2 regions of the Streptosporangium sp. NPDC051023 genome follow, and region 1 is predicted to be linked to the other one. Evidence: predicted binding sites of a transcription regulator. Region 1 holds the regulator's gene; the other holds the start of a gene.
The links. The regulator HrcA, encoded in region 1, represses chaperone genes, less so after heat shock. The targets are predictions, from matches to a motif close to TTGGCACTCTCNNNNNGAGAGTGCCAA.
Positions count from the first base shown of each region.

Region 2: a site for HrcA is predicted at 8,029-8,055, ahead of AB0395_RS35675 (FmdB family zinc ribbon protein). Genes of this name have one in related genera too.

Region 1 is NZ_JBFBCE010000021.1:73,627-89,042, reverse strand. It holds gene AB0395_RS16400 (16S rRNA (uracil(1498)-N(3))-methyltransferase) at 1-112, opposite strand, end outside; gene dnaJ (molecular chaperone DnaJ) at 170-1,309, opposite strand; gene hrcA (heat-inducible transcriptional repressor HrcA) at 1,322-2,335, opposite strand; gene AB0395_RS16385 (hypothetical protein) at 2,519-3,283, shown strand; gene AB0395_RS16380 (DUF3097 domain-containing protein) at 3,341-4,156, shown strand; gene AB0395_RS16375 (DUF4870 domain-containing protein) at 4,181-4,933, shown strand; gene hemW (radical SAM family heme chaperone HemW) at 4,989-6,200, opposite strand; gene AB0395_RS16365 (glycoside hydrolase family 18 protein) at 6,454-7,731, shown strand; gene lepA (translation elongation factor 4) at 8,018-9,859, opposite strand; gene AB0395_RS16355 (hypothetical protein) at 9,934-10,935, shown strand; gene rpsT (30S ribosomal protein S20) at 11,338-11,610, shown strand; gene AB0395_RS16345 (MarR family transcriptional regulator) at 11,888-12,376, opposite strand; gene AB0395_RS16340 (EamA family transporter) at 12,452-13,393, shown strand; gene holA (DNA polymerase III subunit delta) at 13,390-14,373, opposite strand; gene AB0395_RS16330 (hypothetical protein) at 14,473-14,631, shown strand; gene AB0395_RS16325 (hypothetical protein) at 15,145-15,315, shown strand.
Region 2 is NZ_JBFBCE010000074.1:3,938-19,353, reverse strand. It holds gene AB0395_RS35725 (DUF6461 domain-containing protein) at 1-161, shown strand, start outside; tRNA gene AB0395_RS35720 (tRNA-Ala) at 296-369, opposite strand; gene AB0395_RS35715 (hypothetical protein) at 438-1,265, opposite strand; gene AB0395_RS35710 (GNAT family protein) at 1,390-2,043, opposite strand; gene AB0395_RS35705 (MogA/MoaB family molybdenum cofactor biosynthesis protein) at 2,297-2,770, opposite strand; gene moaC (cyclic pyranopterin monophosphate synthase MoaC) at 2,894-3,364, opposite strand; gene glp (gephyrin-like molybdotransferase Glp) at 3,691-4,878, opposite strand; gene galU (UTP--glucose-1-phosphate uridylyltransferase GalU) at 4,902-5,801, opposite strand; gene AB0395_RS35685 (5-formyltetrahydrofolate cyclo-ligase) at 5,825-6,406, shown strand; gene AB0395_RS35680 (potassium/proton antiporter) at 6,458-7,963, shown strand; gene AB0395_RS35675 (FmdB family zinc ribbon protein) at 8,083-8,394, shown strand; gene AB0395_RS35670 (MDR family MFS transporter) at 8,880-10,874, opposite strand; gene AB0395_RS35665 (S-methyl-5'-thioadenosine phosphorylase) at 11,596-12,405, shown strand; gene AB0395_RS35660 (flagellar biosynthesis protein FlgA) at 13,158-13,820, shown strand; gene mscL (large conductance mechanosensitive channel protein MscL) at 13,902-14,306, shown strand; gene AB0395_RS35650 (D-alanyl-D-alanine carboxypeptidase family protein) at 14,412-15,416, opposite strand, start outside.

The DNA of each region.
Region 1 (15,416 bases):
CCCCGGCACGCAGCCGCCGTACGGCCGCCGCGTGGCGCCCCTCGGAGCCGCCGAAGGTGAACTCGGGCCGGGCCAGGTCGCCGGGCTCGGCCAGGAAGACCGGGACCGTCATCGGCCTTCGGCGGCGTGCCGGAGGACCCCGAGGACGGTCCCGCGAACGGCCGCCGGGTCAGCGGCCATTGAAGGCGTCCCGCAGGCGGGAGAAGAAGCCCTGCTGCCCCGGAGCGAACTTACCCGGCGGACGCTCCTCGCCGCGGAGCTTGGCCAGCTCGCGCAGGAGCTCCTCCTGGGCGGGGTCGAGGCGGGAGGGCGTCTCCACGTTGACGTGGATCAGCAGGTCGCCTCTGCCGGTCTCGTTGAGGCGCTGGACGCCCCTGCCATAGAGCGGGATGGTCTGCCCGGACTGGGTGCCGGGACGGACGTCCAGCTCCTCTGTGCCGTCGAGCGTCTCCATCGACAGGATCGTGCCGAGCGCGGCCGCGCTCATCGGGATCTGCACGGTGCAGTGCAGGTCGTCGCCGCGGCGCTCGAAGATCTCGTGGGGGCGCTCGACGATCTCCAGGAACAGGTCTCCCGGCGGGCCGCCGCCGGGGCCGATCTCACCCTCGCCCGCGAGCTGGATGTGGGTGCCGTCCTCGACGCCCGCGGGGATGCGGACCTTGATGGTCCGCCGGGTGCGGACCCGGCCGTCGCCGGAGCACTCCTGGCAGGGGTTGCGGATGATCGAGCCGAACCCGCCGCACTGGGGGCACGGGCGGGACGTCATGACCTGGCCGAGGAAGGAGCGGGTGACCTGGGAGACCTCGCCGCGTCCGTGACAGAGGTCACAGGTGTCGGGGTGGGTGCCCGGCGCCGCGCCGGAGCCGGTGCAGACCTCGCAGAGGACCGCGGTGTCGACGACCAGTTCGCGGGTGGTGCCGAAGGCGGACTCTTTCAGGTCGAGCTCCACCCTGATGGTGGCGTTTCGGCCCCTGCGGGCACGCGAGCGGGGACCTCGGCCGCCCCCGCCGCCCGCGGCGCCGAAGAAGGCGTCCATGATGTCGCTGAACGGGAAACCCGCGCCGAAGCCCCCCGCGCCCGCGCCCGCCGAGGCGAACGGATCGGCGCCCATGTCGTACATCTGGCGCTTGTTGGGGTCGGACAACACCTCGTAGGCCTGCGTGATGTCCTTGAACCGCTCCTGGGTCTCAGGGTCGGGGTTCACATCGGGATGCAGTTCTCTGGCCAGGCGGCGGTAAGCCTTCTTGATCTCTTCCGCACTGGCGTCGCGCCGCACCCCTAGGGTGCCGTAGTAGTCGCTCTTAGCCACTTAGTTGACCTCTTAAGATGCAGCCAGGATCTGGCTGACGTAGCGTGCCACCGCGCGCACCGCGCCCATCGTGACCGGGTAGTCCATACGTGTCGGACCCAGCACACCGAGCCGGGCCAGTTGCTTGTCTCCGGAACCGTATCCGGCGACGACGATCGACGTGCCCTGGAGACCGGTATAGGGGTTCTCCGAGCCGATCCGCACCGTCAGCGCCGACAGGTCCGAGGTCTCGCCGAGCAGTCGCATGAGCACGACCTGCTCCTCCAGTGCCTCCAGCACGTCGCGGAGCCCGACGGTGAAGTCGGCTCCCGCGAGGTTGGCGGCCCCGGCGAAAACGATCTTTTCATCATGCCGGTCCACAAGGGACTCCAGCAGCACCGACAGGATCGTGGCCGCGAGCGGCCGGTCCTCCGCCGGGAGTCGTTCGGGCAGGTCGGCGACCAGGTCGGGGACGTTGGTCAGCCCACAGCCGTCCAGGCACGCGTTGAGGACCGCGCGCAGGTGCGCCACGCGGTTCTCGTCGACGACGTCGGGCAGCTCGACCACACGCTGCTCGACCCGCCCGGTGTTGGTGATGAGCACGAACATCAGGCGGCGCTCGCTCAAGGGGACCAGCTCGACGTGCCTGACCTTGGAGTTGGTGATCGTGGGGTACTGGACCACGGCGACCTGCCGGGTCAGCTGTGCCAGCAGCCGCACCGTACGCATGACGACGTCGTCGATGTCGACCGCGCCGGCGAGGAAGGTCTCGATGGCCCTCTTCTCCGCGCTGGACAGCGGCTTCACCTGTGAGAGACGGTCGACGAACAGCCGGTAGCCCTTGTCGGTCGGCACCCGGCCCGCGCTGGTGTGAGGCTGGGCGATGTAGCCCTGCTCCTCCAGCACCGCCATATCGTTGCGGATGGTCGCGGGCGACACACCGAGGTTGTGCCGATCCGCGAGAGCCTTCGAACCCACCGGCTCGTTGGTGGACACGTAGTCCTCGACGATGGCGCGTAGGACCGCCAGCTTGCGGTCGTCAACCAACGTGCTCACCTCCCTACCTGCGCTCGGACGGGAAACGTCAGGTCTGGCACTCTGTGTTCCCGAGTGCCAAGTGTACGGCTCCCGCCCGCGGGGTGCGATAACACGGCACCACGATGACGGAAGCAAGCCATTGTCAAGTCAGCTGCTATCGCTATCCAAGCGGTAAGCGCCACAATCCGGTATATGTCCAATGATTTCGGATCCCCCTCGGGTGACGGCGCCGCGCACGTCCCCGGTCACGGCGCCCCCCAGCAGCCATACGGTCAGCCCTACCAGCAGCAACAGCCCTACCAGCAGCAGGGCGGCCCGACCTACGGCTATCCGCCTCCCGGCTACGGCGCCCCTCATCAGGGCCCGCCGCCGAAGGTGAAGGTGAAGCCGAGTGTCGGCTGGATCGTCGGCGCGTGGCTCGTCTTCGTGCTCAGCGTGATCATTGGCATCGGCGGCTTCGCGGGCGGCATCTTCAGCGCGATCACCGACGCCGCCCCCGCCAGCTCGTTCGGCCCCGGCGAGAAGACGACGGTCAGCCTCGACCCGGCGGACAAGCCCGCCATCTACGTCGCCGCCGCGAAGGGCACCAACTTCGAGTGCCAGATCGAGGGCGACCCGGGGAGCGTCAAGCTCCAGCAGCCGGGCATACAGCAGACCGTCACCGCGAACGGGCAGTTGTGGGAGCTGGCCCTGCGGATCGGGGTCGACAAGGCCGGCGACTACCCGATCACCTGCACCACCTCCGACAACGCGGACGCCAAGTTCGGCGTGGGCAAGGAGATCGCCGCGAACTCGGTGGTCGGCGGCGCGCTCGTGCTGATCGGGGTGCCGAGCTTCGGCTTCCTGCTGGCCGTGATCGTCACGATCGTCGTGCTGGTCAGGCGGAGCGGCGCCCGCAAGCGCCAGGCCGCCGCCGCGGCGGCCCAGTGGGGACAGCCCGGACCGTACGGCAGGTGACGGCGGCTTTTGCTACCGTCCACTTGATCCCCGGCGAGAGAGGGTTGGCGGTCGGTTATGTATGAGCGTGACGTGCTGGCGGGAAACTGGCGGCGCCCCCTGAAGGGGAAGATCCCTCAGGTTCCCGCGGAGCTCGACCTGGTCGTCGAGGACGCGGACAGCGGCTTCTGCGGCGCCGTGGTCGCCTGCGACAAGGAGGCCGTCACGCTGGAGGACCGGTTCGGGCGACGGCGGTTGTTCCCGCTCGAACCCGCCGCGTTCCTCCTCGAGGGCAAGACGGTGACGCTGGTGCGTCCCGCCACCGCGCTGCGGACCCCGAGGCGCTCCGCCTCGGGGTCCATCGCGGTCGAGGGCCTGCGGGCCAGGGTCGCCAGGGAGAGCCGCATCTACGTGGAGGGCGTGCACGACGCCGCGCTGGTCGAGAAGGTCTGGGGACACGACCTGCGCGTCGAGGGCGTGGTCGTGGAGTACCTCGAAGGCGTCGACCACCTGCCCTCGATCGTCGAGGAGTTCGAGCCCGGCCCGGAGCGCCGCCTCGGCGTGCTCGTCGACCACCTGATCGAGGGGTCCAAGGAGAGCAGGATCGCGGCCCAGGTCTCCTCACCCCACGTGCTGATCGTCGGGCACCCGTTCGTGGACGTCTGGCAGGCGGTCAAGCCGTCCGCGCTGAGAATTCCCGCCTGGCCCGCCGTACCGCGCGGCGTACCCTGGAAAGAGGGTGTCATCGCCGCCCTGGGCTGGAATCTGGAGCCCGGCGACGCGTGGCGCCGCGTTCTCGGATCGGTCGCCACCTACACGGATCTGGAGCCGGAGCTCCTCGGCCCGGTCGAGGAGCTGATCGACTTCGTGACCGCTCCCGGCGAGGATGGCTGACCCCGTACCCCGTCAGGAGGGGCCATGAGCGACACTCCAGAGAATCCACCGCGCGAACCCGCCGGAGAGGACCAGGCCCGGGATCCGGACCCGCAGCCCTCAGCGGGGCAGACCCAGCCCGGACAGCTGCGGCATCCGCCGCAGGAGCACACCCAGCCCGGACAGGCAGAGCCGGGCCACATCCAGCCCAGCCAGGAACAACCGAGCTACATCCAGCCCAGCCAGGAACAACCGGGCCACGCCCGGCCCGGTCAGCCCGGCGACAGCCCGTCCGGCTACGCGCAGCCCGGTCACGGCTGGCAGGAGCAAGGCTGGCAGGGGCAGGGCTACCCGCCGCAGGCCGCATCGCCGTACGACCAGGGCGCCTACGGCTACCAGGGGTCGTATCCCCCTCCCGGGTACGGCGCGCCCGGCGGCTACGGCTACCAGACCTTCCCCGGCGCGTACGGCCCGCGCCCCGGCACCGACGACACGACCATGGCGATGCTCGCCCATCTGCTGGGTCTGCTGACCTGGTTCATCGGCCCGCTGGTGATCTACCTCGCCAAGAAGGACGAATCCCCCTATGTGCGGGCCCAGGCGGCTGAGGCGCTGAACTTCCAGCTCACCCTGACGATCGCCTACGTGGTCTCCTGGGTCCTGACCATCGTGCTGATCGGCTTCCTGCTGATGCTGGTGGTCTGGATCGGATCGCTCATTCTGATGATCATGGCTGCCGTCGCGGCCAACCGCGGGGAGAACTACCGCTATCCGATGAACATCCGGTTCGTGAACTGATCGTCACGGCGGACGAGGAGGGCGCGGGTCACCTGGCCCGCGCCCTCAGGACAGGTCAGGTCAGGTCTCGCACCAGGGCATCGGCCAGCAGGCGCCCGCGCAGCGTGAGCACCGCGCGGCCCGCCTTGAACGGTTCGACCTCGAGCAGGCCGTCCGCCAACGCCCTGGCGACGACCGGCGGCTTCTCGATCTCCCTGAGCGGGAACCCCTCGGAGAGCCTGAGCTCCAGCATCAGCCGCTCGACCGCCCTGTCCTGCGGGGTCAGCACCTCGCGCGCGTACGCGGGTGAGACGCCGGAGGCCAGGCGCTCCGCATAGGCCGCCGGGTGCTTGACGTTCCACCACCGGGTGCCTCCGACGTGGCTGTGCGCGCCGGGGCCGACACCCCACCAGTCGCCTCCGGTCCAGTACAGCAGGTTGTGTCTGCAGCGCCCCGCCTGCGAGGTCGCCCAGTTCGACACCTCGTACCACTCGAACCCGGCCTCCGCGAGCATGGCGTCGGCGATGAGGTAGCGGTCCGCGGCCACGTCGTCGTCCGGCATCGGCAGCTCGCCGCGCCGGATCCTGGCGGCCAGCCTGGTGCCATCCTCCACGATCAACGAGTAGGCCGACACGTGGTCGGGCCCCGCCTCGATCGCCGCCGCCAGCGAGGCACGCCAGTCGTCGTCGCTCTCGCCGGGGGTGCTGTAGATCAGGTCCAGGTTGACGTGGTCGAAGCCCGCCTCGCGGGCCTCGGCCACGGCACGCGCGGGGCGGCCGGGGGTGTGGCCGCGCTCGAGCACCCGCAGCACGTGCTCACGGGCGCTCTGCATGCCGAAGCTCATCCGGGTGAACCCGCCGCCGCGCAGCTCCTCCAGGTAGGCCAGGTCGACCGACTCGGGATTGGCCTCGGTCGTCACCTCGGCGCCCGGGGCGAGGCCGAACTCCTCCTCGATCGCCCCCAGGATCCGGACCAGGTCGGCGGCGGGCAGCAGGGTCGGCGTGCCACCGCCGAAGAACACGGTCTCGACCGGCAGGTCCACCTCGCCGAGGTTGGCCCGCGCCCGCCGCACCTCCTCGACTGCGGTCTGCGCGTAGTCCCTCCGCGAGGCGCCCGGACCGAGCTCGGACGCCGTGTAGGTGTTGAAGTCGCAGTAGCCGCAGCGGGTCAGGCAGAAGGGCACGTGGACGTAGAAGCCGAAGGGCCGCTCCCCCAGGCCGTCGAGCGCGCTGTCTGGGAGGCTGCCCGAGGGGGGCACGGGATCGCCGTCGGGAAGTGTGGATGGCACGGCATCAAGTCTGCCGCTCGGGGCGCGATGCCCGGTACGGCGGAGCCGTACGGCCCCGGGGCCGCCCACCGGCGCGTCACGGCAGTGCGGCACGGCGGCGCGGCACAGTGGTGCGTCACGGCGGCCGATGGATGGCCAATGGCGGCGAATCCCCGGCAGACCGTTGACGGGTAGATCACCCAGGTCTACGATCCGGGAAAACTTAAAGGAAAGTTTCCTATAAGTTGTCCCCCCAGGCAACATGGAGAAGCCCGTGCAGAGACTCCTCCGGAACACGCTCGCCGCGGCCCTGGCCGTCGGTCTCACGACGCTGGCCGTACCGGCGCCGGCCCAGGCCCAGACCCACCCGGACCACGGTGACCGCTTCAAGCGGGTCGCCTACTTCGTCCAGTGGGGCGTCTACGGCCGCAATTATCACGTCAAGGACGTCGAGACCAGCGGCGCCGCGGCCAAACTCACCCACATCAACTACGCCTTCGGGTTCGTAAACGCCCAGGGCGAGTGCTACTCCTCCGACGCCTGGGCCGACTGGCAGCGCCCGGTGCCCGCCGAGCAGAGCGTGGACGGCGTCGCCGACGCCGAGGGCCAGGCCCTGAACGGCAACCTGAACCAGCTCAAGAAGCTCAAGGCCAAGCACCCCGGCCTCAAGGCGCTGATCTCCCTCGGCGGCTGGAGCGGCTCGAAGTACTTCTCGGACGCGGTGTTCACCCCCGAGGGACGCGCCAAGCTGGCGGCCTCCTGCGTGGACCTGTGGCTCAAGGGCAACCTGCCCGGCACCGCGCCCGGCACCGGGGCGGGTGTGTTCGACGGTATCGACCTCGACTGGGAGTGGCCGGGTACCGAGGCCAACGAGGGCAACGTCGTCAGGCCGGAGGACAAGCGCAACTTCACCCTGTTCACCACCGAGCTGCGGCGCCAGCTGAACCAGTTCGACCGGCGGAGCGAGCTGACGGCCTTCCTGCCCGCGGGGGCGCCGAAGGTCGACGCGGGCTTCGAGGTCCGCGACGTCTTCAAAAACCTCACCTTCGCCACCGTCCAGGGCTACGACCTGCGCGGCTCATGGGATCCCATCACCGGTCACAACGGCAACCTGTTCACCGACCGGCATGACCCCAACACGGTGAAGTACAGCGTCGACCAGACCGTCCGCGACTACCTGACGCGCGGCGCCCCCGCCAAGAAGATCGTGGTCGGCATCCCGGCGTACGGCCAGGGCTGGACCGGCGTCACGGCAGGCGGCGACGGCCTGTTCAAGGCCGCCTCCGGACCGGCCCCCGGCACCTGGGCCGCTGGAAGCGACGACTACAAGAACCTCGCCAAGAAGCCCGGCAAGCGCTACCGCGACGTGCGGACCGGCGCCAACTGGCTCTACGACGGCAACGAGTTCTGGTCCTACGACGACCCGGCCACGGTGGTCCAGAAGGCGGCCTACATCCGCCTCAAGGGCCTCGGCGGCTCCATGATGTGGTCCATCGACCAGGACGACTCCAAGGGGTCGCTGACCTCCGCGCTCTACAGCGTCCTGCGCTGAGGCGCCCCTCCCAAGACCGGGCGGGGCCGCAGATCCTGGGTCATCGGCGACCCCGCCCGCACCAACCCCTCACACCGCGTCCCCGTCTCCGTGACCTGCTCCGATCACAGAGGCGGGGACGCCCGCTTCACAGCCCTGCCGCAGCGCCCCGCGAGCCGCCTCACGACGCTCGCCGCACCGCCCCGTGAGCCGCCTTCACGACACCTGCTCTACGGCCTCTACGGCCCCGCGACCGCCTCACACGGCGCCACCACCGGTGTACGCCCGGCGGGGTGGGCCATCGGGACTATTTCTTCGACTTGTCCGCCGAGGAGGACTCGGTGGACAGCGCGGCGACGAAGGCCTCCTGGGGGACCTCGACGCGGCCGACCATCTTCATCCGCTTCTTGCCCTCCTTCTGCTTCTCCAGCAGCTTGCGCTTACGGGAGATGTCGCCGCCGTAACACTTGGCGAGGACGTCCTTGCGGATCGCGCGGATGTTCTCCCTGGCGATGACCCGGGCGCCGATGGCGGCCTGGATCGGCACCTCGAACTGCTGCCGCGGGATGAGCTCGCGGAGCTTCTTGGCCATCTCGACGCCGTAGGCGTAGGACTTGTCCCGGTGGACGATGGCGCTGAAGGCGTCGACGGCCTCGCCCTGGAGCAGGATGTCGACCTTGACGAGGTCGGACTCCTGCTCGCCCGCGGGCTCGTAGTCGAGCGAGGCATAGCCCCGCGTACGGGACTTGAGCTGGTCGAAGAAGTCGAAGATGATCTCGCCGAGCGGCATGGTGTAGCGGATCTCGACCCGGTCCTCCGACAGGTAGTCCATACCCTGCAGATTGCCCCTGCGGTTCTGGCAGAGCTCCATGATCGCGCCGATGAACTCCGAGGGGACCAGCACGGTCGCCTTCGTCACCGGCTCGAAGACCTTGTCGACCTTGCCCGTGGGGAACTCGGAGGGGTTGGTGACGGTGATCTCCTTACCGTCCTCCATGACCACCTGGTAGACCACGTTGGGGGCGGTCGAGATGAGCGAGAGGTTGAACTCGCGCTCGAGCCGCTCCCTGACGATCTCCATGTGGAGCAGGCCGAGGAAGCCGCAGCGGAAACCGAAGCCGAGGGCCGCAGAGGTCTCCGGCTCGTAGACCAGGGCGGCGTCGTTGAGCTGGAGCTTGTCGAGGGCCTCGCGGAGCTCCGGGTAGTCGTCGCCGTCGATCGGGTAGAGACCGGAGAAGACCATCGGCTTGGGGTGCTCGTAGCCGCTGAGCGGCTCGGTGGCGGGCCTGGTGCCGGAGGTGACGGTGTCACCGACCCGCGACTGGCGCACGTCCTTCACACCGGTGATCAGGTAGCCGACCTCGCCGACGCCGAGTCCCTTGTCCGCGATCTTGGGCTCGGGGGAGATGACCCCGATCTCCAGGGTCTCGTGGGCCGCGCCGCTGGACATCATCAGGATGCGCTCGCGCTTGCCCAGGTGGCCGTCCATGACCCGGACGTAGGTGACCACGCCACGGTAGGTGTCGTAGACGGAGTCGAAGATCAGCGCGCGGGCGGGCGCGTCGGCCTGGCCGATCGGGGCCGGAACGCTCGCGACGACGTGGTCGAGCAGCTCCCGGACGCCGACGCCGGTCTTGCCGGACACCTTGAGGACGTCCTCGGGCTCGCAGCCGATGAGGTGGGCGATCTCCGCGGCGTACTTCTCCGGCTGGGCGGCCGGAAGGTCGATCTTGTTGAGCACCGGGATGATCGTCATGTCGTTGTTCATGGCCAGGTAGAGGTTGGCCAGGGTCTGCGCCTCGATCCCCTGCGCGGCGTCGACCAGCAGGATCGCGCCCTCGCACGCCTGGAGCGAGCGGGAGACCTCGTAGGTGAAGTCGACGTGCCCGGGGGTGTCGATCATGTTGAGGACGTAGTCGGTGCCGTCCACCTGCCACGGCAGCCTGACCGCCTGCGACTTGATCGTGATGCCGCGTTCGCGCTCGATGTCCATCCGGTCGAGGTACTGAGCGCGCATGGAGCGGTCGTCGACCACACCGGTGATCTGCAGCATGCGGTCGGCAAGCGTCGACTTGCCATGGTCGATGTGCGCGATGATGCAGAAGTTGCGGATCACCGCGGGATCGGTCTGGCCAGGCTGAATGCGCACCGGTGTCCGTTTCGACGGGATTGACGACGATCTACGACTGGCATACCAGTCGTTCTCCATGGTGACATGTCCGGGTGATTACCCGGACCAGAGCACGGCGCGGCCTGCGGTTTTTCGTGGCGGTCGCGGCCCTGCTCCTTGTGCTTCCAGGGGTGGCCGCAGCCACCCTCACGATCCAGTTTACCGGGACACCCGCCCCCTGGGCGAAGAGCACAGGTCATGACGCCCTGTGGCTCGGCCACATGTGGGTCGACGGCCGCAAGAACGCGGCCGATGTGAAGGCTCTGGCCGTACGGCTGCGCAAGACCGGGATCAAGGACCTGTACGTCCACTCGGGCCCGTTCGACCTCGATGGCACGCTTCCCCCCGCGAAGTACTCCAGGGCGGCCGAGTTCCTGAAGGAGATCCGCGCGGAGCTGCCGAAGGTCCGGATCTCGGCATGGCTCGGGCAGAAGGTCGACGGAGGCCTGGACCTCGACGACGCGACCGCCAGGCAGCGCGTGCTGGACGGCGCGCGGGCCGTCATGACCGCCGGTTTCGACGGCGTGCACTACGACTTCGAGCCGGTCGGAGACAGCGACGCCGAGTTCCTTCAGCTGCTCACCGGGACCCGTCAGGTCGTCGGCAAGGGCCTGTTGTCCGTCTCGACGCCCCAGATCGAGCCGTTCCCGCTCACCCGGCCCTTGGCACACGTGGCCATCGGTCACGACAAGTACTGGTCACCGGCCTACTTCACGAAGGTCGCCGCCCTCACCGACCAGGTGGCGATCATGACCTACGACTCCTTCCTCCCCTCCGAGCTGCTCTACGGCGGCTACGTCGTACGGCAGGCGACCCTGGCCCTCGATCTCGTGCCGGAGAACAAGACCGCACTGATCGGCGCCCCCGCCTACCACGACCACGGCCTGTCGTGGGGCGACGCCGCGGAGAGCGTCGCGACCGCCGCGGAGGGCGCCAGGCTGGCGCTGACCTCCCACGGAACACGCCGTGAGCTGTTCGGCCTGGCGCTCTATGTCGACTTCGCGGCCACGCCCGAAGACTGGAAGGAGTACGAGCAGGCCTGGCTCAACCCCTGACCTCCACCACGTCCGCCATCACGTCCGGCCATCACGTCCGGCCACCGCGCCTGGCCACCGCGCCTGGCCACCATGCCCAGCCGCCGCGCCCGGCCTGGCCTTCGGCACCCGGCCCCGCCTCGGATCTTCTCAGGACGACCATGCCGCCGGATCGGAGCGATCACGCCACCGGAATCTTGTCCCGCTCGCGAGGCATCGCCGTAACAGACCACTGAAATCCCCACGCCGCCGGCGATGCACCGCCCCAATCACGATGCAGGCACGGTAAACTGACCGGGCATCCCTCTGTCCAGGCTGTTGATTTGAGCGACCGCCTGGGCAGTTGGTAGCCTATTCAACTGCGTGTGGCGCGCCCTCTCTGCCCGCGCGCCCCACTCCGACGACATTCACCGAGGCTTCTTCGTGGCGAACATCAAGTCCCAGATCAAGCGCAACCGGCAGAACGAGAAGGCCCGGCTGCGTAACAAGGCTGTCAAGTCTTCCCTGAAGACGGCCGTCCGCAAGTTCCGCGAGGCTGCCGACCAGGGCAAGGCCGACGAGGCCGTCGCGCTCATGCGCGCCGCCAACCGTCAGCTGGACAAGGCTGCCAGCAAGGGCGTCATCCACAAGAACCAGGCCGCCAACCGCAAGTCGGCGATCGCCCAGCGCGCTGCCGCCCTGTCGGCCGCCAAGTAATCCAGGGTTCTCCAGGACGCCGCATCCCATCGGGGTGCGGCGTCTTCGCGTTGCCCGCCGTACAACCGGGCGGCCCAACTCCATTCACATCGCCCGCCCGGCCCGGTTCCGCCTCACATCGCCCAGCCGGCTCCATTCGCATCGCATGTCCGGCTGGTTCCGCTTCACACCGCCCGCCCGGGCCGGCCGCCAGCCCCGTGCGCCCAGCACAGCCCCTACGTGCCCGCCCCGGACCCGGCCACCACGCCCCTCCGATGCCCCCGCCCGCGCCCGAGCGCTATTCCAGCCCGCCGAGCAACTGCCTGAGCAGATCACCGAGACGTTCGCGCTCCTCGCCTGACAGCACAGCCAGGACCTCGTGCTGCACCCGCAGTCCCGCGGTCACCGCCTCCTCGACGACCTCCGTCCCCTTGGCGGTCAGGCTGATGCGCAACGCCCGGCGATCATCGGGATCCTGGGCACGAGCCACCAGGCCCACGCGTTCCAGCCGGTCCAGCCGTCCCGTCATGCCGCCCGAGGTCAGCATGAGCGTGGCGGTCATCTCCTTGGGCGACAGCGTGTACGGCTCGCCCGCCCTGCGGAGCGTGGCGAGCACGTCGAACTCACCCCTGCCGATGCCGTACTCCGCGTAGACCGCCGCCATCCGATCGCCCATGAGCCTGGAGATCCGATAGATCCGCCCGAAAACCGCCATCGGCGCCGGCTCCAGATCGGGCCGCTCCCGCCGCCACTGCGCCACGATCCTGTCAACGGGGTCCTCCATCATGGCGACAGCATAGCTTGACGCTAATTAACTTACTGCTAAGTTAATTAGCAACAAGCTTGCTTGAAGGAGATCGCCGTGCCCTCCCCACGCGTCGCCCTCGTCGCCGCCACTGCCTTCGCCCCCACGGTCTGGGGCACCACCTACATCGTCACGACCGAACTGCTTCCACCGGACCGCCCGCTGTTCACCGCCCTGATGCGCGCGCTTCCCGCGGGGCTGCTTCTGGTCGCCGTGACGCACACGCTTCCCCGCGGGAGCTGGTGGTGGCGGGCTCCGGTGCTGGGCGCGCTCAACATCGGGTTGTTCTTCCCCCTTCTCTTCCTGTCCGCCTACCGGCTGCCGGGTGGCGTCGCGGGAGTCCTCGGCTCCATCCAGCCGCTCATCGTCGCCGGGCTCACACGCGCCGTGCTCCGTGAGACCGTCCCGGTTCATCGGGTCGTCGCCGGAATCACGGCCACGGCAGGCATCTCCCTCGTCGTGCTGAGGGCCAACGCGGCTCTCGACGCCACAGGTGTCGCCGCGGGTCTCCTCGCCGCGGCGGGAATGGCCACCGGGGTCGTCCTCACCCGCTCATGGGGAAAGCCTCCCGGCACGAGCGACCTGGCCCTCACCGGCTGGCAGCTCACCGCGGGCGGCCTCATGATCGCTCCGGTCGCCTTCGCCCTCGAAGGCCCGCCACCCCCGTTGGACGGCGCCGCCGCCTACGGCTATGCCTGGCTGGGCCTCATCGGTACGGCTATCGCCTACAGCCTGTGGTTTCGCGGGATCAGCCGCCTGGCCCCTCTGCAGGTCTCCCTGCTCGGCACCCTCAGCCCGCTCACTGCGGCCCTGGCCGGCTGGATCGTTCTCGGCCAGTCGCTGAGCCCGTTCCAGTTCGCCGGTTTCGCACTGGCTCTCGCCGCGACCGTCGCAGGCCAGCTTCCCGCGCCTGGGCGCACCGGCCCCTCCCTGCCCAAGGACACGCATCCGCCACTCACCCGGTCCGGGCGTGGACGAGACACGCCGGACGCCCCCTAACGGCCGGTACGGTTGGCGACGACGGTCTGGATCATGTGCTCCAGCGCATAGGCGGGGTCGGCGCCACCACCCTTGACCTGCTCATCAGCCGTGGCGACTGCCTGGAGCGCACGAGCGATGCCGTCGGGCCCCCAGCCGTTCAGCTGGCGCTGAACCCGGTCGATCTTCCAGGGCGGCATGCCGAGATGGCTGGCGAGCTGCCCACCACGCAGATTACGGGGGGCTCCCCCGACCTTCGCCAGGGAACGCAGACCACCGGCGAGCGCGCTCACCAGCAGGACGGGGGCCGTTCCGGTGGCGAGCGCCCAGCGAAGCTGCTCCAGCGCATCGCCCAGACGGCCCTCGACGGCGGAGTCGGCCACGGTGAACCCGCTGACCTCCGCCCGCCCGCGGTGGTAGCGGGCCACAGCGGCCTCGTCGATGGCCTTGCCCGGCGTGTCGAAGGCGAGCTGACTACAGGCGGCGGCGAGCTCCCTGAGATCGTTGCCCACCGCGTCGAGCAGGGCGGCCGCCGCGTCGCCGCCGATGGTGCGCCCGGCCCGTTTCAGCTCGAACTTGACGAAGGCGAGCCGTTCGGCCGGTTTGGTGATCTTGGTCACGGTGACCACGTGGGCACCGGCCTTCTTGACCCCATCGACCAGGGCCTTCCCCTTGACCCCGCCGGGGTGAACCAGCACCAGCACGGCGTCCTCTGACGGGTTGGCGGTGTAGGAGACGATCTCGGCGATGACATCCTTGACGAGGTCCTGAGCGGAGCGGATCGCCACCACCGACCTGTCGCCGAACAGCGACGGTGAGGTCAGCCGGGTCAGCTCGCCCGGCTCCACCTTCCCGCCTACCAGGTCGTGAACCTCGGCCCCGGGGTCGGCCGCCCGAGCCGCGGCGATCACCTCGCCGACCGCACGGTCCGCGAGCAACTCCTCGTCGCCGACTACCAAGGTCACCAGTGCTGGATCGGTCGCCGCCATGCCCAGCAGCATGCCACGTACCGGCGGTCGAATCGCAATCGACAAGCGATTCGCAATTCATCTGCAGGTGACATGCGGCACACTCTGGATGACCAGAGGAGATGAACCCCGATGAATTCCACCGTCTGCCGTCACACCTGCCCGCACTGTGGCACGGTCCTCGACGAGGGGCCGATCATGTACCGCTGCGCTCCCTGCGGCCGTTCCGTCTATGCCGCCGACGTGGACACCGAGTTCCACCACCCCGCCAAGTCCACCGTCTCGGTATAGGGCGCCTCTCGCGGCTCTTCATCCGCACCGCGGATCGGCCAGAGGCCAGCCGGCTGGATGGAGTCGCGAAGCGGGAAGAGTCCGTAACGGAGTTACGGACAGCCTGACACCGTGGCCACGGCGAACGCGGACCTCGCCCCCGCGGCGAACGCGGACCTCTCGTGTGTTACGGCGGACGCGGAGCTCTCGTGTGTTTTCGTGGAGCGATGACGCGGCGGACCGGACGGCGACACGTGGGAACCGCCTCCGGCGACGTGTGAATTCCCGTGCTTGACGCAACGCGCCTGATCACGGAGGCGTTTTGGCGGCGAGGCGAGGGCGCAGGCGGGAGCTGGATGCCGAACCGGAGCGCCGGTGCCGACAGGAGCGGGAACGATCGAGGCCTGGCGAGCCGCGGATGAAGAACGTTCGAAAGTTGGTTGGCGACCGACGTTCCCGGCTCGCTAGGGTACGGCAAATGATCAGCCCTCGACTCCTTCGTCCTGTACGGCTGACAACTGTGAGGAGCTCGTGATGGACGGGGACTCCGAAGCGGCCGATCCCGAATACGGGCGATGGCACGGCAGCCTGCCGGCGATCGGCGATACGAGCACCGGCAAGGAACTGTTCGTCGAAAAAGACACAATGACCGGCCACAACAAGGCCTCCCGGACAGGAAGAACACACGACAACCAGCCCACATGAAGCCGAAAAAGACATGATGACCCGCCGCATGAAGATCAGGAGACGTGATCGAGCCTGTGCCGACAGACCGACTCCTCTTAGGTTCTTTCCGTCCCGCGGAC
Region 2 (15,416 bases), on a different contig from region 1:
TCGTTCTCCTGGAGCAGGCTCTGGGCCCTTCTCCCATCGACGCGGCCCGTTCCGCTGCTGAGCGGGCCGGGAATTTCTGTGCGACCAGGACAGATCACATGCGCCTACATGTGCTGAGCAACGTCGTCGCCCGCATCGCATACGACCTGCGACACCCCTGACCGGCCCTGGGTTCCTCTCTCAAAGATGTGCGTATCTACCGGCAACCGGCACACATCCCAGAATCTACTGTCACCTGGACCCCGAACAATGAGAAGGCCCGGCTCCATGACCTGGAACCGGGCCTTTCGTCTTGTGGAGATGAGGGGATTCGAACCCCTGACCCCTTCGATGCGAACGAAGTGCGCTACCGGACTGCGCTACATCCCCGAGACGTCCCCTAGATTAGCAAACATCCAGAGCCTCTCGCGCCATCTGCCCGTCAGGGGCATGGAAGATCAGTCGCCGACCGCGCGGCGTGCCGCCTCGGCGTACTGGTCGAAGAGCTCGTCGCGATGCGCCGCCAGGTCGATGATCTCGGCAACCGGGCGCCGAACCTGCGTCTCGGCCCTCCGGCGGGCACGCTTGGCACGTTCCGCACGAGCCTGAGCGGCGGCTCTGCGGCGCTCGGCGTCGACCTGCACCGAAACCCTGAGGATCGCCAGATAAAACCCCAGAAGGCCCACAGAGGGCGCCACGCCCCACCAGGGAATGATGTGGACTGCGGCCGTCACCACCGAGGCGATGATCAACAGCACACACCACAGGGTCAGCCGCCTGCGCTTGGCGACCTGCACCGCCCGGCGACGCCGTTCCGCGCGCCTGCGGTCGGCGACCGACCGCCTGGCCCCGGGACCGGGACCGGGACCGGGACCGGGACCGGGACCGGGACCGGGACCGGCCGGAGGCTGCTGCAAGCGCGGGGCGGAAGCCGAGGACGCGCGATCCGGTGTCTCGGAAACCCCACGGGAAGGCGCCGAGGACGGGATCGGCGCGGACACCGATGAGGAGGCGGGCGACGAGGCCGGGAGAGACGACGCCTGCACGGACGCGGACGAGGGCTCGGGCAGGGACACCTGCATGACCGCCGAGGAGGAGACCGGCGGGAACACGAGGTCACGCTTCGTCTCGATCGAATCGTCGTCCGGCGACTGCTCGTCCTGGACGTACGGCTCGGCGCTGTCGTGAAACTCGGTGAAGGTGGTCCGGTCGCGGCGCAACCACATGGGCACGAGCACGCACAACCACATGACGACAATGGCCAGGTACAGAAGAACACTGCTCACGGCCACCTCCGGGCAGCATGAAAACGCCTAGGGTCCCTTGGCGTCTTCAATGTGCTCACGTCACGCACAGTAAGACCGCGTGTCACTATTTGACGAGTATTCAGTGCGGTGTGTCGCGAGATCTTCAAACCTCTTCATGGGGAGCGCCACCGTGGGCCGCTGCCTCCCGGGCCCTGCGCCAACGCACCAGCAAGCCTCTTGGTGCGTCTTCGACCGTGAGAGCGTAACAAATGTGGTCACGCCAAGCGCCATCAATGTGCAGTTGGCGCCGTCTTATGCCTTCTTCCCTAAACCCAAGCTTTTCAACCACCCGGCGGCTCGCGTGATTTTCCGGGCGGATATTCGCCTCAACTCGGTGCAGACCGGTAGTGAAGAAACAGTGGTCCACCGCCATGGCGACGGCGGTGGGGATGACCCCCCTGCCCGCCAGCGCGCCATCGACCCAGTAGCCGATCTGAGCCGACCTGGCCGAGCCCCAGACGATGGCACCGATGGTGAGCTGCCCAGCGAAGGCGCCCTGGTAGGTGACGACCCAGGGCAGGGCGAGTCCTTGTCTGGCCTCCCTGCGCAGGGTTCCCGCCATCGAGATGTAGGGACCGAGGCCGGTGCGGAACAGCGGGGTCTCCGGGTTGCCTGGTTCCCAGGGACGCAGCCAGTTGGCGTTGCGCAGCCGCGCTTCGCGCCAGACACGAACATCTCGCAGGCGCAGCGGCCGAAGTCCCACCGGGCCTTCCGTCAGAGTCACCGGCCAGCCACGAAGTCGATCCACGTTCTCCATCATCTCCCGAAGACACGCCGTCGTGCCATGGAGTCCCCTGGCCCTGTCGGAGCCGACGGAGCACCGGCCCGACGGTGTGTGACAGGCGGGCTGCGAGCCGGGTCCCACCGGGAGACATCGGCCCTGTGAGCGTAGGCGGAGGGCGCAACGGCTCCGCAGGCACGGCAGTCGCCTCCTGTCGGCGCCAGAAGGTCGCACCGGCTCCGTCCGCGTGGGGGAACACGCCCTCACCGTCGGCACGGAGCCTGCGCCGTCAGCGTGGGTGGTCCCCGCCCCTGATCTGGTCGACCGCGTGCTTGAGGACCGGTGAGAGCACCGCCATGCCGTCGCGGACCCCGCCCGAGGAGCCGGGGAGGTTGACGATCAAGGTGTTCGCCGCCTGCCCCGCGAGCCCGCGGGACAGGATCGAGGTGGGCACCCTGTCCCGGTTGGCCTGGCGCACGGCCTCGGCGATGCCGGGAATCTCCCTGTCGAGCACCCGCGCGGTCATCTCCGGGGTGAGGTCGGCCGGGGTCAGGCCGGTGCCGCCGGTGGTGACGATCACGTCGTACCCCTCGGCGACCCCGGACCGCAGCGCTTCCTCGACCGGTTCGCCGTCGGGAACCACACGCGGGCCGTCCACCTCACATCCGGCCGCGGCGAGCAGTTCGGCCAACAGCTTTCCGGATTTGTCCTCGTATATCCCGGCGGAGGCCCGGTTGGACGCCGTGATCACCAGAGCTCTCATGCGGTCCATCCTCCCAGTCCACCACCCCACCACAGCCCAGTCGGAGCCACGGCCCTTCCTGTGGAGACGACCGCGCGCCCCGCCGTGGCCCAGCCACGATCATGGCCCTTCCGGCCGCCCCGCCTACGGCCTCGTCCAGCTCCCGGTCTTGCCACCGGTCTTCTCCTCGACGCGGACATCGGTGATCACAGCCGCCGGGTCGACCGCTTTGATCATGTCGATCAGCGCCAGCGCGGCGACCGAGACGGCGGTCAGCGCCTCCATCTCGACCCCTGTCCGGTCAGCGGTCCTGACCAGGGTGGCGATCTCCACTCCGTCCTCGACCACGGCCAGCTCGACCTTCACGCCGTGCAGCGCGATCGGGTGACAGAGCGGGATCAGGTCCGGGGTGCGCTTCGCCCCCATGATGCCCGCGATCCGCGCGGTGCCGATCGCGTCGCCCTTGGGCACATCACCCGACCGGAGCAGGGCGACGGCCTCCGCGGACAGCAACACCTTTCCGGTGGCGCGGGCCGTACGGACCGTGACGTCCTTGGCCGAGACGTCCACCATGCGCGCGGCGCCGGTCTCGTCGATGTGTGTGAATCCACTCATGCGTCCACCATTCCCCACACCTCGGGGCTCGCGGCACCGTCACGGGGGACGGCGACCTCCGTACTCGTCACCACGTTTCTCCAGCATGGATGCCTCGTCCTTCAGGGCGGGGAGGAGGTGCGGAAGGGTCCCTCATGGTGTTCTCCGGACTTTCTCTGCGGGGCTTGTTGCGGTGATGGGGTCGGCGATAACCAAGCCGGCGTTGTGTGACCGCCCCAGGGCATGGGGTGGCAGCGCGGGGAGCCCTCCAGCCTCTGGGCGGGGCTGTGAACCGCGAACCACCCGGCTTCGGCCGGGAATCCCAGTCCTTCGGGGCCGGGAGGATGTCAAAGCGGGATGACCTCGACGGTTGTCCCCTCCGGCACGTCGGTCACGTCCTCGGGGACCACGATCAGCGCGTTCGCCGAGGCAAGGGCGGCGAGCTGGTGGGACCCCTGCCTGCTCACCGGGGCGACGGAGCCGTCGGCGGTGAGCACGGCACGTAGGTAGGAGCGCCTGCCCGCGGGTGAGCGGAGCGGGGAGACGGTCACGGCCCGCACGGTGGGCGTGGGGCCCGCGGGCAGGCCCTGCATCTTCCGCAGCGCGGGCCTGACGAACAGCATGAACGACACGAAGGACGACACAGGGTTGCCCGGCAGGGCGAAGATCGGGATGTGGTCCTGGCCCACGACGCCGAACCCCTGCGGCATCCCCGGTTGCATGGCGACGCGGTCGAAGCGAACCGTGCCGAGAGGGCTGAGCGCCTCCTTGACCGGTTCGTACGCGCCCATCGAGACACCACCACTGGTGATCACCACGTCGGCCCGCAGAAGCTGGGCGTCGAGCTGGTCGAGGAAGCTCGCGGCGTCGTCGGCCACGATCCCGGCCCGATAGCCGTCACCGCCCGCCTCACGGACCGCGGCGACCAGGGTGTAGCTGTTGGACTCCCAGATCTGGCCCGGCGCGAGGGGCGTGCCGGGCTCGGCCAGCTCAGCGCCGGTCGAGATGACCACGACCCGGGGGCGGGGCCGTACCAGCACCCTGCGGCGGCCGACCCCGGCCAGGACGCCGAGCTGAGCAGGGCCGATGAGAGTGCCGGAGGACAGCACCACGTCACCGGCCCGCACGTCCTCGCCCGCCATGCGGATCGCGTGCCCAACGGGCGCGGGCCGCCCGATCGCGACCCGCGCCGTGCCTCCGTCCGTCCACTCGACCGGGATCACCGCGTCGGCCCCCTCCGGCATCGGGGCGCCGGTCATGATGCGCATGGCCGTGCCAGGACCGACGACCAGCGGCCTGCCGTCGCCGGCCGCGATGTCGTCGATCACCGGCAGCGTCACCGGAGCCTCCGCGACGTCCTCGGCCCGTACGGCGTAGCCGTCCATGGCCGAGTTGACGAACGGCGGCAGCGGGACCGGAGAGGAGACCTCCTCGGCCAGCGTGGTGCCCAGCGCCCCTTCCAGCTCTATCTCCAGCGGGGCGAGCGACCGCACGGTGAACAGGATGTCGGCGAGATGCTCGTCGACCGATCTCATGGAACTCGTCGGAGTCGTTGAACTCATCGGGACGCCAGGAACTCCTTCAGCCAGGGCAGGAACTCCGGCGCCAGGTCAGAGCGGTCGGCGGCGAACTGAACCACCGTACGCAGGTAGTCGAGCTTGTTGCCGGTGTCGTAGCGACGGCCGCGGAACAGCACACCGTGCACGGGCCCACCGTCCTCCGTGCCGCGGGCGGCCAGAGTGCGGAGGGCGTCGGTGAGCTGGATCTCGTTTCCGCGGCCTGGCGGGGTGTTCTCCAGGACCTCGAACACGGCCGGGTCGATCACGTAGCGGCCGATGACCGCCCAGTTGGACGGGGCCTCCTCTGCGGGGGGCTTCTCGATCAAGTCGGTGATCCGGACCACGTCGTCCTCCGCGGTCGGTTCGATGGCGGCGCAGCCGTACAGGGAGACCTGTTCCTTGGGGACCTCCATCAGCGCGATGACGCTGCCGCCGTGGGTTCGGCGCACCTCGATCATGCGCTTGAGCAGCTCGTCACGGTAGTCGATCAGGTCGTCGCCGAGCAGGCAGGCGAAGGGGTTGTCGCCGACGTGCTGCTTGGCGCAGAGCACCGCGTGGCCGAGGCCTCGGGGCTCGCCTTGCCGTACATAGTGGAGGGTCGCGAGATCCGCGGGTTCACGCACCTGGGAGAGACGTTCGTCGTCCCCCTTGGCTTCGAGAACGTCCTCCAGCTCGATCGCCCGGTCGAAGTGGTCTTCGATGGAACGCTTGTTCTTGCCAGTGACCATCAGGACGTCGAGCAGACCGGCGGAGACCGCCTCCTCGACGACATACTGGATGGCGGGCTTGTCGACGATGGGCAGCATCTCCTTGGGAGTTGCCTTGGTCGCCGGAAGGAAGCGGGTGCCCAGGCCCGCGGCAGGAACGACGGCTTTGGTCACGAGATCGAAGTCGGCCATACGAAAACGATAGTGGAGGGGTTGTGGACAAGCCGAGGCTGCGGTCGGCGATCAGGGCCGCGCGCACCGCGGTTCCCGAAGACGTGCGGCATGCCGCCTCCGTCAGGACTCGAGAGGCGCTGCTGGACCAGCCATGGGTCCAGATGGCGGGGCTCGTCGCGTGCTACTGGTCGATCGGCACCGAGCCCTCGACCCACGGGCTCGTGTTCGCGCTGTGGAAGCACGGCGCGACCGTGATCCTGCCGGTGCTCCGCGACGACGACGATCTCGACTGGGCGGTTTACGACGGCCCCGACACCCTCGCCCCGGGGCGTTTCGGGATCATGGAACCGGTCGACACCCGGCGGGGTGTCGACACCATCAGAACCGCCGCGCTCGTGATCGTGCCCGCCCTGGCGGTCGACCGGTCGACCGGGGTACGGCTGGGCCGCGGCGGCGGCTCCTACGACAGGGCGCTGGCGAGGGTCGGCCCGAATGTGCCGACGGTCGCGCTGTTGTACGAGGGCGAACTACTGGAAGAGGTCCCCGCGGAACCGCATGACCTGCCGGTTCGCTACGCCGCACAGCCGAACGGCATCACTCGGGTGGTCCCGGGGCGTGCCTGACGAGTCGGTGCAATACGACACAATGGTCCCTGAAGTTGGAGAGGGGGCCAGGTGGGATTGGACGTCTGGCTGCTTCTCGGGGCGGGGATCGTCATCGCGGCGATCGTCGCGGTACGGATCGCGCATCGGAGTGGCCTGCCGAGCCTTCTGATCTTTCTCGGCTTCGGCCTGCTCGTCGGCGAGTCCGGCCTCGGGCTCCAGTTCGAGAACCCGGTGCTCGCCCAGCAGATGGGCCTGATCGCCCTCGCGATCATCCTGGCCGAAGGTGGTCTGACCACCAACTGGCACCACGTGAAACGGTCCATACCCACCGCGCTCGTGCTCGCGACCGTCGGGGTCGGAGTGAGCATCGCGGCCGTGGCGGCCTCGGTGCACACGCTGCTCGGCATGGACTGGCGGACCGCGCTGCTGCTCGGCGCGATCCTCGCGTCCACGGACGCGGCGGCCGTCTTCTCCGTCCTGCGCCGCCTGCCCCTGCCCTCGCGCCTGGCGGGCATCCTGGAGGCCGAGTCCGGTCTCAACGACGCGCCGACCGTCATCGCGGTGATGCTGCTGAGCGCCGCCACCTCGCCCAGCCTTGGGCACGCGCTGCTCCTGGTCGTCTTCGAGCTGGTCGTCGGCGCGGCCGTCGGCCTGGCCGTCGGCCCGCTCGGCGTGTACGCGCTGCGCCGCATCGCGCTGCCGGTCTCCGGCCTGTATCCGATCGCGGTGCTCGCGCTGGCGTTCGTCGCGTACGCGGGCGGCGTGCTCCTGCACGGCAGCGGCTTCCTCGCGGTCTACCTGGCCTCCCTGGTCATGGGCAACTCCCGGATGCCCCACCGCGCCGCCTCCAGGGGGTTCGCGGAAGGAGTGGCCTGGCTGGCCCAGATCGGCCTGTTCGTCATGCTCGGAATGCTGGCCAGCCCGTCGGAGATGCCGTCGGCGATCGTCCCCGGCCTGGTGGCCGGGCTGATCCTGGTCGCGGTCGCCAGGCCGCTGTCGATCGTGCTCTCCGCCATGCTGGTACGGATGGCACAGGTCGACCGGCTGAACTGGCGGGAGCAGGCCTTCCTGTCCTGGGCCGGCCTGCGCGGCGCGGTGCCCATCGTGCTGGCCACCATCCCCTGGGCCGCGAACTCGGTGCACAACGGCACCGCGAAGCTCGTGTTCAACGAGGTCTTCGTCATCGTGGTCGTCTACACCCTGATCCAGGGGCCGACACTGCCCTTCCTCGCGAAGACGCTCGGCCTGTCCACCCCGGACGAGGCGCGCGACCTGGAGGTCGAGTCGGCGCCACTGGAGGAGCTCAACGCCGACCTGCTGCAGATCAGGGTTCCGCCGACCTCGAAACTGCACGGTGTGGAGATCTTCGAGCTGAGGCTGCCCACCGACGCCCAGGTCACACTGATCGTCAGGGACGGCAGGACCTTCGTGCCCGCGGACTCGACGAGGATCAGGGTCGAGGATCAGCTCCTGGTGGTGACGACCGCGGCGTGCAGGGAATCGGTCGAGCGGCGGATGAAGGCGATCAGCCGCCGGGGTAAACTCGCGGGCTGGTTCGGCGAGCAGGGCAGGTAACCACCCAATTACCGGATGGAATGCGACAGATCCGACTCGCGTTTATGCTTGTCGGCTGCCTATCATTAGCAGTCGCGTCACTAGAGTGCCAATCGGCGCGAACCGAAGAGGAGGAGCGCGTGCCCACCTACCAGTACGCCTGTAGTGCATGCGGCAACGAGTTCGACATCGTCCAGAAGTTCTCCGACGACGCGCTCACCGAGTGCCCGACCTGCGCAGGCGAGCTTCGCAAGGTGTTCTCGGCGGTCGGCATCGTGTTCAAGGGGTCAGGTTTCTACCGGACGGACAGCCGGTCCTCCTCGTCCAGCACGGTGAGTTCCGGCGCGTCCTCGGCGGCCGGCTCGTCCACCGAGTCGAAGTCCACCGAGTCCAAGCCCGCGGAGTCGAAGCCCGCGGCGGCCACGAGCAGCCCTGCCCCCGCAGCCTCCTGAGGCCGCCCGTAGAGGGCGGAAAACGACACGGGGCGAAGAACCCGACGACCGTTCGGGAGCAGCGGCCATCGGGGGCGACAGCGTTCGGGGCGGTCTCCGTCCCGGGAACGACGACTGTTTCTGAAGTGACGGTTCGTCCAAAGAGTGACGGCTGTTTCGGGGGCGGTGGTCTCCGTTCCAGAAGCTCTGGTTGTTTCCAGAGCGACGGTTGTTTCCAGAGCGGCGGTTGTTTCGGCGACGGCGGCATCTGGACGGCGGCTGGGCGGGCGTTTCGGAAACGACAGCGTCCCGGGAGCGACGACCATTCGGCCACGGCGGCCATTTCAGAGGTGGCGGCCGTTCAGGAACGACGGTCATACGGTCGTTCGGTCATTCGGAAAGGGCTGCCGTTCGGAGGACCGGTCGCACAGAAAGCCGGTGGGCCCGGAAGATCGGTCGCGCAGAAAGTCCGGTGGGCTCGGAAGGCCGGTCGCCTGGAAAGGCGATCAGCCGCCTCGGGGACGGTCGGAGGCTGAGCCGAGCATCTCGTGGGTAAGCCTGTCCAGCAGTTCGCGGAGCCCGGGATGTCGCGCGGGGTTCCAGTCGTGGACCATCCGCCTCAGTCCTTCACGGGCCTCGGTGACCAGCACCCCCGCCACCTGCTCTCCGGCCAGGGTGAGTTCGAGGCACGTCCCGTCGTTCGTACGGCGGACCAGGCCCCGTGCAACGAGCAGGTCCGCGTACGGCCTGCCCTCCTCGACCGTCACTCCTGCCCGATCGGCGAGTTCGGCGCCGGCCTGAGCACCTCGGGTGCCCAGCCGGGCGATCAGCCACACCGAGCCCGGCGGCAGGTCGAGATGGGCCATGTCGCCAAGACGACGGTAGTAGTCCCTGCGCATCTCCGCGTCGGCCAGCCGCCACAGCCCGCGTTCGACCTCGCCGAGCGAGGAGCGCTCCGTGGACACGGCGCCGTAGCATTCGCCCAGGTCGGCAGGTTTGGTGGTCTCGCGGAGCGGCACCTCGGGCAGCAGCCAGGCCACCGCGAAGGCCACCAGGGCGATCGGCGCACTGTAGAGGAACACCTGGGCGATGGCGTCCGAGTACGCCTTGAGGAACGCGGCGGCGGTGTCGGTGGGCAGCTTCCCGATGACCGTGGGGTCCGACTGGACCGCCTTCTCCAAACCTGCCGGGAGCCGTACCGTCTGCGACAGCCGTACCAGGTCGTCGGTGAGCCGTGAGGTGAAGATGCTCCCCGCGATGGCGACGCCGAAGGACCCGCCGATGGAGCGGAAGAAGGTGGCCCCCGAGGTCGCCACCCCCAGATCCTCGAAGCCGACGGCGTTCTGCACCACGATCACCAGCACCTGCATCACCAGGCCGATGCCGATGCCGAGCACGAGCAGGTACACGCTCAACTCGAGGACCGAGATGTCCTCACGGATGTGGGAGAGCAGATAGAGCCCGAGCGTCGTGATCGCGCCGCCCGCGATCGGGAAGGCCTTGTATCTCCCCGTGCGTGTGATGATCTGCCCGCTGATGATCGAGGTCACCAGCATGCCCGCCATCATCGGAAGCAGGTGGATGCCGGACAACGTGGGCGAGACACCCTGCACGACCTGGAGAAACAGTGGCATGTAGGTGAGCGAGCCGAACATCGCGAACCCTACGGCGAAACCGATCAACGACGCCACATTGAAGGCTTTCACCGTGAAAAGGCGCAGCGGCAGCACCGGCTCCCTGGCCCGCTTCTCCACCTGCCACCAGAGCACGAGCAGGACCGCCGCCGCGGTCGCCAGCCCGATGACGACCGGGTGGCTCCAGGGATGGGTGGTCCCGCCCCAGGTAGTCATCAGCACCAGGCAGGAGGCGGCGGCGCCAAGCAGGACGATGCCGAGATAGTCGATGACGTGGTGGGTCCGCCCCGCGCTCGACGGCAGCACCGAGGAGATGACCGCCAGCGCGAGAACCCCGACCGGCAGATTGACGTAGAAGACCCAGTGCCAGGACAGATGGTCGACGAACAAGCCGCCGAGCAGCGGCCCCGCGACACTGGACACGGCGAAGACCGCGCCGAAGAACCCCTGGTACCTCCCGCGTTCGCGGGCGGGCACGACGTCCCCGACGATCGCCTGGGCCAGCACCATGAGCCCGCCCCCGCCAAGCCCCTGCAGCGCGCGGAAGCCGATCAGCTGGCCCATGTTCTGCGACAGGCCGCACAACGCGGAGCCGAGGAGAAAGATGACGATCGCGCCCTGGAACAGCTTCTTCCTGCCGTACTGATCGCCGAGCTTGCCCCACAGCGGCGTCGAGACCGTCGAGGCCAGCATGTAGGCGGTGACCACCCAGGACAGTTCCTCGAGGCCTCCGAGGTCGCCGACGATCGTCGGCAGCGCGGTGGAGACGATGGTCTGGTCGAGAGCGGCCAGCAACATACCGAGCATGAGCGCGCCGATGACGAGTCCCAATCCTCTCTCAGGCCGCCGGACCCCCACATCAGTCATCCGCCCCGCCACCTCACCCACCCCGTCACCCCCTGCCCCGCTACCTCATTCGCCCCATCAACTCCACCCCGCCACCTCACCCGCCCTGTCACCCCCTGCCCCGCTACCTCATTCGCCCCATCAACTCCACCCCGCCACCTCACCCGCCCTGTCACCCCTGCCTTGTCACCCTTGCCATGTCACCTTTGCCCGCCCCGTCACCCCTGCCTCGCCACCTCACTCACCTCGCCACCAGGTTTCCTGGCCGCACCACCAGAGCCCACCATCGGCCAACCGGGACCATCCCCCACCACGTTGACCACTCGTCTTCATCCCCGTCACATTCGTGATCGTCTTCACCGAGTGGCGATCCTTGAGAGCGCCGGTACGGCGAGCGGCGACGGCAACCGGAGCGAGACCGCGTCCATGCCGCTGGAACACAGCATCACCGAGGCCAAACGCACGGCCTCACCCGGCTGAGCCTCGAGACCGGTGCGACCGAGTTCTTCCAGCCAGCAAGGAAGCTGTACGAAAGGTTGGGATTCGACCACTGCAAACCCTTCGCCGACCAGCGGCCTGACCCCGTACAGCGTGTTGATGACCAGGTCGCTCTAGAAGATCTTGATCCCCGAATCCTGCTGTCGCCCCAGTTATCCACAGGGTAGCCTCCAGGGATTTTCCGTTATCCACAGACCGGGCCAGGGCTCCTCAACAGCTCGCCGGTAACGCTAACCTCGGCGCCATGGTCACCAACGCGGACATCGGAGTCATCGGCGGCTCGGGCTTCTACTCTCTGCTCGACGACGCGACAGAGGTCGAGGTCACCACCCCCTACGGCCCGCCCAGCGACGTCATCACCGTCGGCCGGATCGGAGCACGGTCAGTGGCTTTCCTGCCCCGCCACGGCCGCGACCATCGCTTCCCCCCTCACCTCATCCCCTACCGCGCCAACCTGTGGGCTCTGCGCTCCCTGGGCGTCCGCCAGGTTCTCGCTCCCAGCGCGGTCGGCTCCCTGCGCCCCGAGCTGGGCCCTGGCACCCTGGTCGTGCCCGACCAACTCGTCGACCGCACCTCGGGCCGCCCACAGACCTACTACGACACCGGTGGCGTCGTCCACGTCTCCTTCGCCGACCCCTACTGCCCCGCAGGCCGAGCGGCGACCATCGACACCGCCCGATCCGCCGGATGGGAGCTGGCCGAAGACGGCACCCTGGTGGTCATCGAGGGTCCCCGGTTCTCCACCCGCGCCGAGTCCCGCTGGTTCACCGCCAATGGCTGGACGATCGTCGGCATGACCGGCTTCCCAGAGTCTGTTCTCGCCCGCGAGCTGGCCCTGTGCTACACCACGCTGTCCCTGGTCACCGACCATGACGCCGGTGTCGAGGCCGGTGAGGGCGTCACCCACGAGGAGGTTCTGGCCTTCTTCGCCACCAACATCACCCGTATGCGCTCCTTGGTTGCCGACGTCGTCACCGCTCTGCCCGAAAAACGCACCTGCCCCTGCCCCGACGTCCTGAACGGCCTCCCCCTTCCTTTCGAGCTCCCCGGCTGACCTCTCAGGCTCCACACGTCCTTCGCTCATATGACCTTTCGCCCTCAGCGCGACCCCGTACGGCGGCCCCAGCAGCCTCCCCCGACCCCTGCCCGCCGTACGGACTCCCCAAGAGCCCACTTCCCCCTGACCGCACGCCTCTCTTTCGCCTTCATCGCCCGGCGGCCCCCCGACCTCCAAACGGTGACTGCACCTTCACCATGCTTCGAGACGCTTCAAGGCCTCCTATCGCGCCGACAGGACCGGAGCGACACAAAGACCAACACCAACAAAACAACGTGCAACCCGGCGAACACCGGCGGACACTCGACCACGACGGACACTCGATCACAGCGGACACTTGACCGGTCGGGCAATCGACCACAGCGAGCACTCGACTGCCCTCCCCTGACCGCACTCCCTCACCTTGACCGCGCGACTTTCCCTGCCCAACCGGGCTTCCCCTGACAGCGCGCAGGCGTCGTGACTCTCCTTTGAGCCTCTGCGGCACCTTCCCCACCCCCTCGGCCGTACGACGTCTTACCCCTGCGCGGCCCCGTACCCCTGCCTGACGTCCGGTTCCCCTGCCTAACGTCCGTCCAGACCGACCCCGGTCAGCTCCTTGAAGGGCAGCTGCGCTCGATACGCAGCGGCATCACCCAGCCCTCCGCGGCGCCCACCATCGCCGACGCCCCCCGAACACCACCCACCTCCTCACCGATCACCGATGCCCATTTGCCCCCAATGCTCGGCTCTTCTCGATGGAGTCAGTCATGCGTCCCATCCATGACCTCAGCGCCCCCACCCCTACCGTCTCCACCTCCCGCCGCCTCACGGCTTTCCGCCGTCTTGGCGATCGCCGTCATCGCCTCATCGCAACCGTTGTCGCCGCTCTGGCAATGGCCTGCGCGGTGATCGGCCTGCGACCGGACACCGCGTCGGTGACCGTGCTCGCCGCGGCCAGAGACCTTTCTGGAGGCGCGCTGGGAGCCGCCGACCTGAAGGCGATCGCCCTGCGCCCCGAGACAGTCCCCGACGGCGCCCTGAAGCCCGGCACACCGATCACCGGAAAGATCCTGACCGGTCCCATGCGACGCGGGGAGCCATTGACGGATGTCCGTCTCCTCGGCCCCGGTCTACTGACCGCCCAGGGGCGAGGAACGGTAGCCACCCCTGTCCGGGTCGCCGATCCGCAAACGGCACGGCTGCTGTCTCCCGGCGACGTCGTGAACGTGCTCGCCGCCCCCTCGACCTGGGATGGCTCCGCTCCCGCCCGTACCGTGGCCGAGGATGTCACCGTGCTGGCCACACCAGGCGGTGAACCAGACCGGGGCGCGCTCGTCGTGCTGGCCACCACGGCGGCACAGGCCGTCGAACTCGCCTCGGCCCAGGCGGGTGGACGCCTGTCGATCACAATCGGTTCTCGCGTAAGGTAACTTAACCGACACCTAGAGTAGCGACACCTTCACGGCACCGCCCTGCGGACACCGGATAGAAGCACAGGAGGAGGGGGAACCATGATCGGCGGATTCAAGAAGTTCCTGCTACGCGGCAACGTGGTCGACCTCGCCATCGCGGTGGTCATCGGCGCCGCGTTCACCGCGATCGTGAACTCCTTCGTCAAGGACATCCTCACGCCGCTGATAGCCGCGCTTGGCGGCCAACCAGACTTCTCCGGCCTCACCTTGCGGATCGGCGCAGGTGAGATCAAGTACGGCCTCTTCCTCAATGCCCTGATCTCGTTCCTGATAGTGGCGGCTGTCATCTACTTTCTCGTTGTCCGCCCCTACGAGAGCATCTCGGCCAGGTTCGCCAGGCAGGAGGAGAGTGTCCTGCGCGACTGCCCGGAGTGCCTCTCAGAGATACCCCGGGCCGCTGTCCGCTGTGCCCAGTGCACCGCCCCGGTCAGACCCGTCCCATGACGACACCTGGAACACCCATGGCGACACCGGAAACGGAGACCGCGTCCCATGACGGCGCCTACAACGGCGTCACTCCCGCGCCCGACAGAAAACGGGACACAAGACCTACAGAAGAGACCCGAGCTTCGGGTCATACTCCCAGTGCCACGGTTCAAAAGGACTGACGTAAGCCCATTTCGGATGCATCCAGCCAAACTTCTTGCTGTTGGCCTCCAGCCAGTTGAACTGCGCCGACCGGAACTGCTCAACTCCCCCGCACAGGTCGACGGCGAGCCCGAGGCCATGATTGCTGCGGCCGGGGACGGCGGCAAAACCCGGCCTGCGATAGTAAACCGACTGCTGTTCGGCAAGGCTCCGATAGCTGTCCGTCACACACATGGACTTGCCGAACCGCCTTCTGTACGCCTCGTTCAAGCTGATGAACGCGATCGCCGCATCGCCCCGCAACTCTTTACCTCGCTGCTGGAGCGGGCAGAGGTAAGCCTTGGGGATCAGGCCGTTGGGAAAGTCGCTCAACGAGGTCGCCCTCGTCGGGTCACATCCCGCCGCGGGGTTTCCCGACTTGTCGACCTTGATTCCCAGCTTCACCAACGCCTGCGTCAGCGACTTCACAATCTTGGCGGAGCGCGCCCTGAGCGTCTCGATCTCGGCGCCCATCTGGGCTTCCGCCAGAAGATTGCCCGCTCGCAGTTCCTGCGCCTCCGCTGCCAGACGCTCCCGCTCCGCCTGAAGGCGAGCGCCGTCGCCGAGGACCTGGTTGCGCTCGGCCGCGATCTGACTGACGTCGGCCATCGCTCTGAGGGTTGAGGCATCCGCGTCACCGGACAGAAAGAAAGCCGCGTCGCTGCCGATGGGTCGCTGGTAGAGCTGCCCCACCAGATCTGACAGCGGCTGCCGTACCTGAGCGAAAGCCCTCTCCGCGGCCTGCAACTCACGCAGCTTGGCAGCGAGTTCCTTCTCCGAGGCCTGGATCTTGGCACGTCTCTGTTCCAGCGCCTTCGTCGCGTCCTCGAGGTCTTTCGCGGCCTTCTCCGCCTCACGCCGCAGTTCAGTGAGATTGACGGGTTCACGAAGGGCCTCGGTAGGGCCGGCCGGAGCCGTCAGACTTGT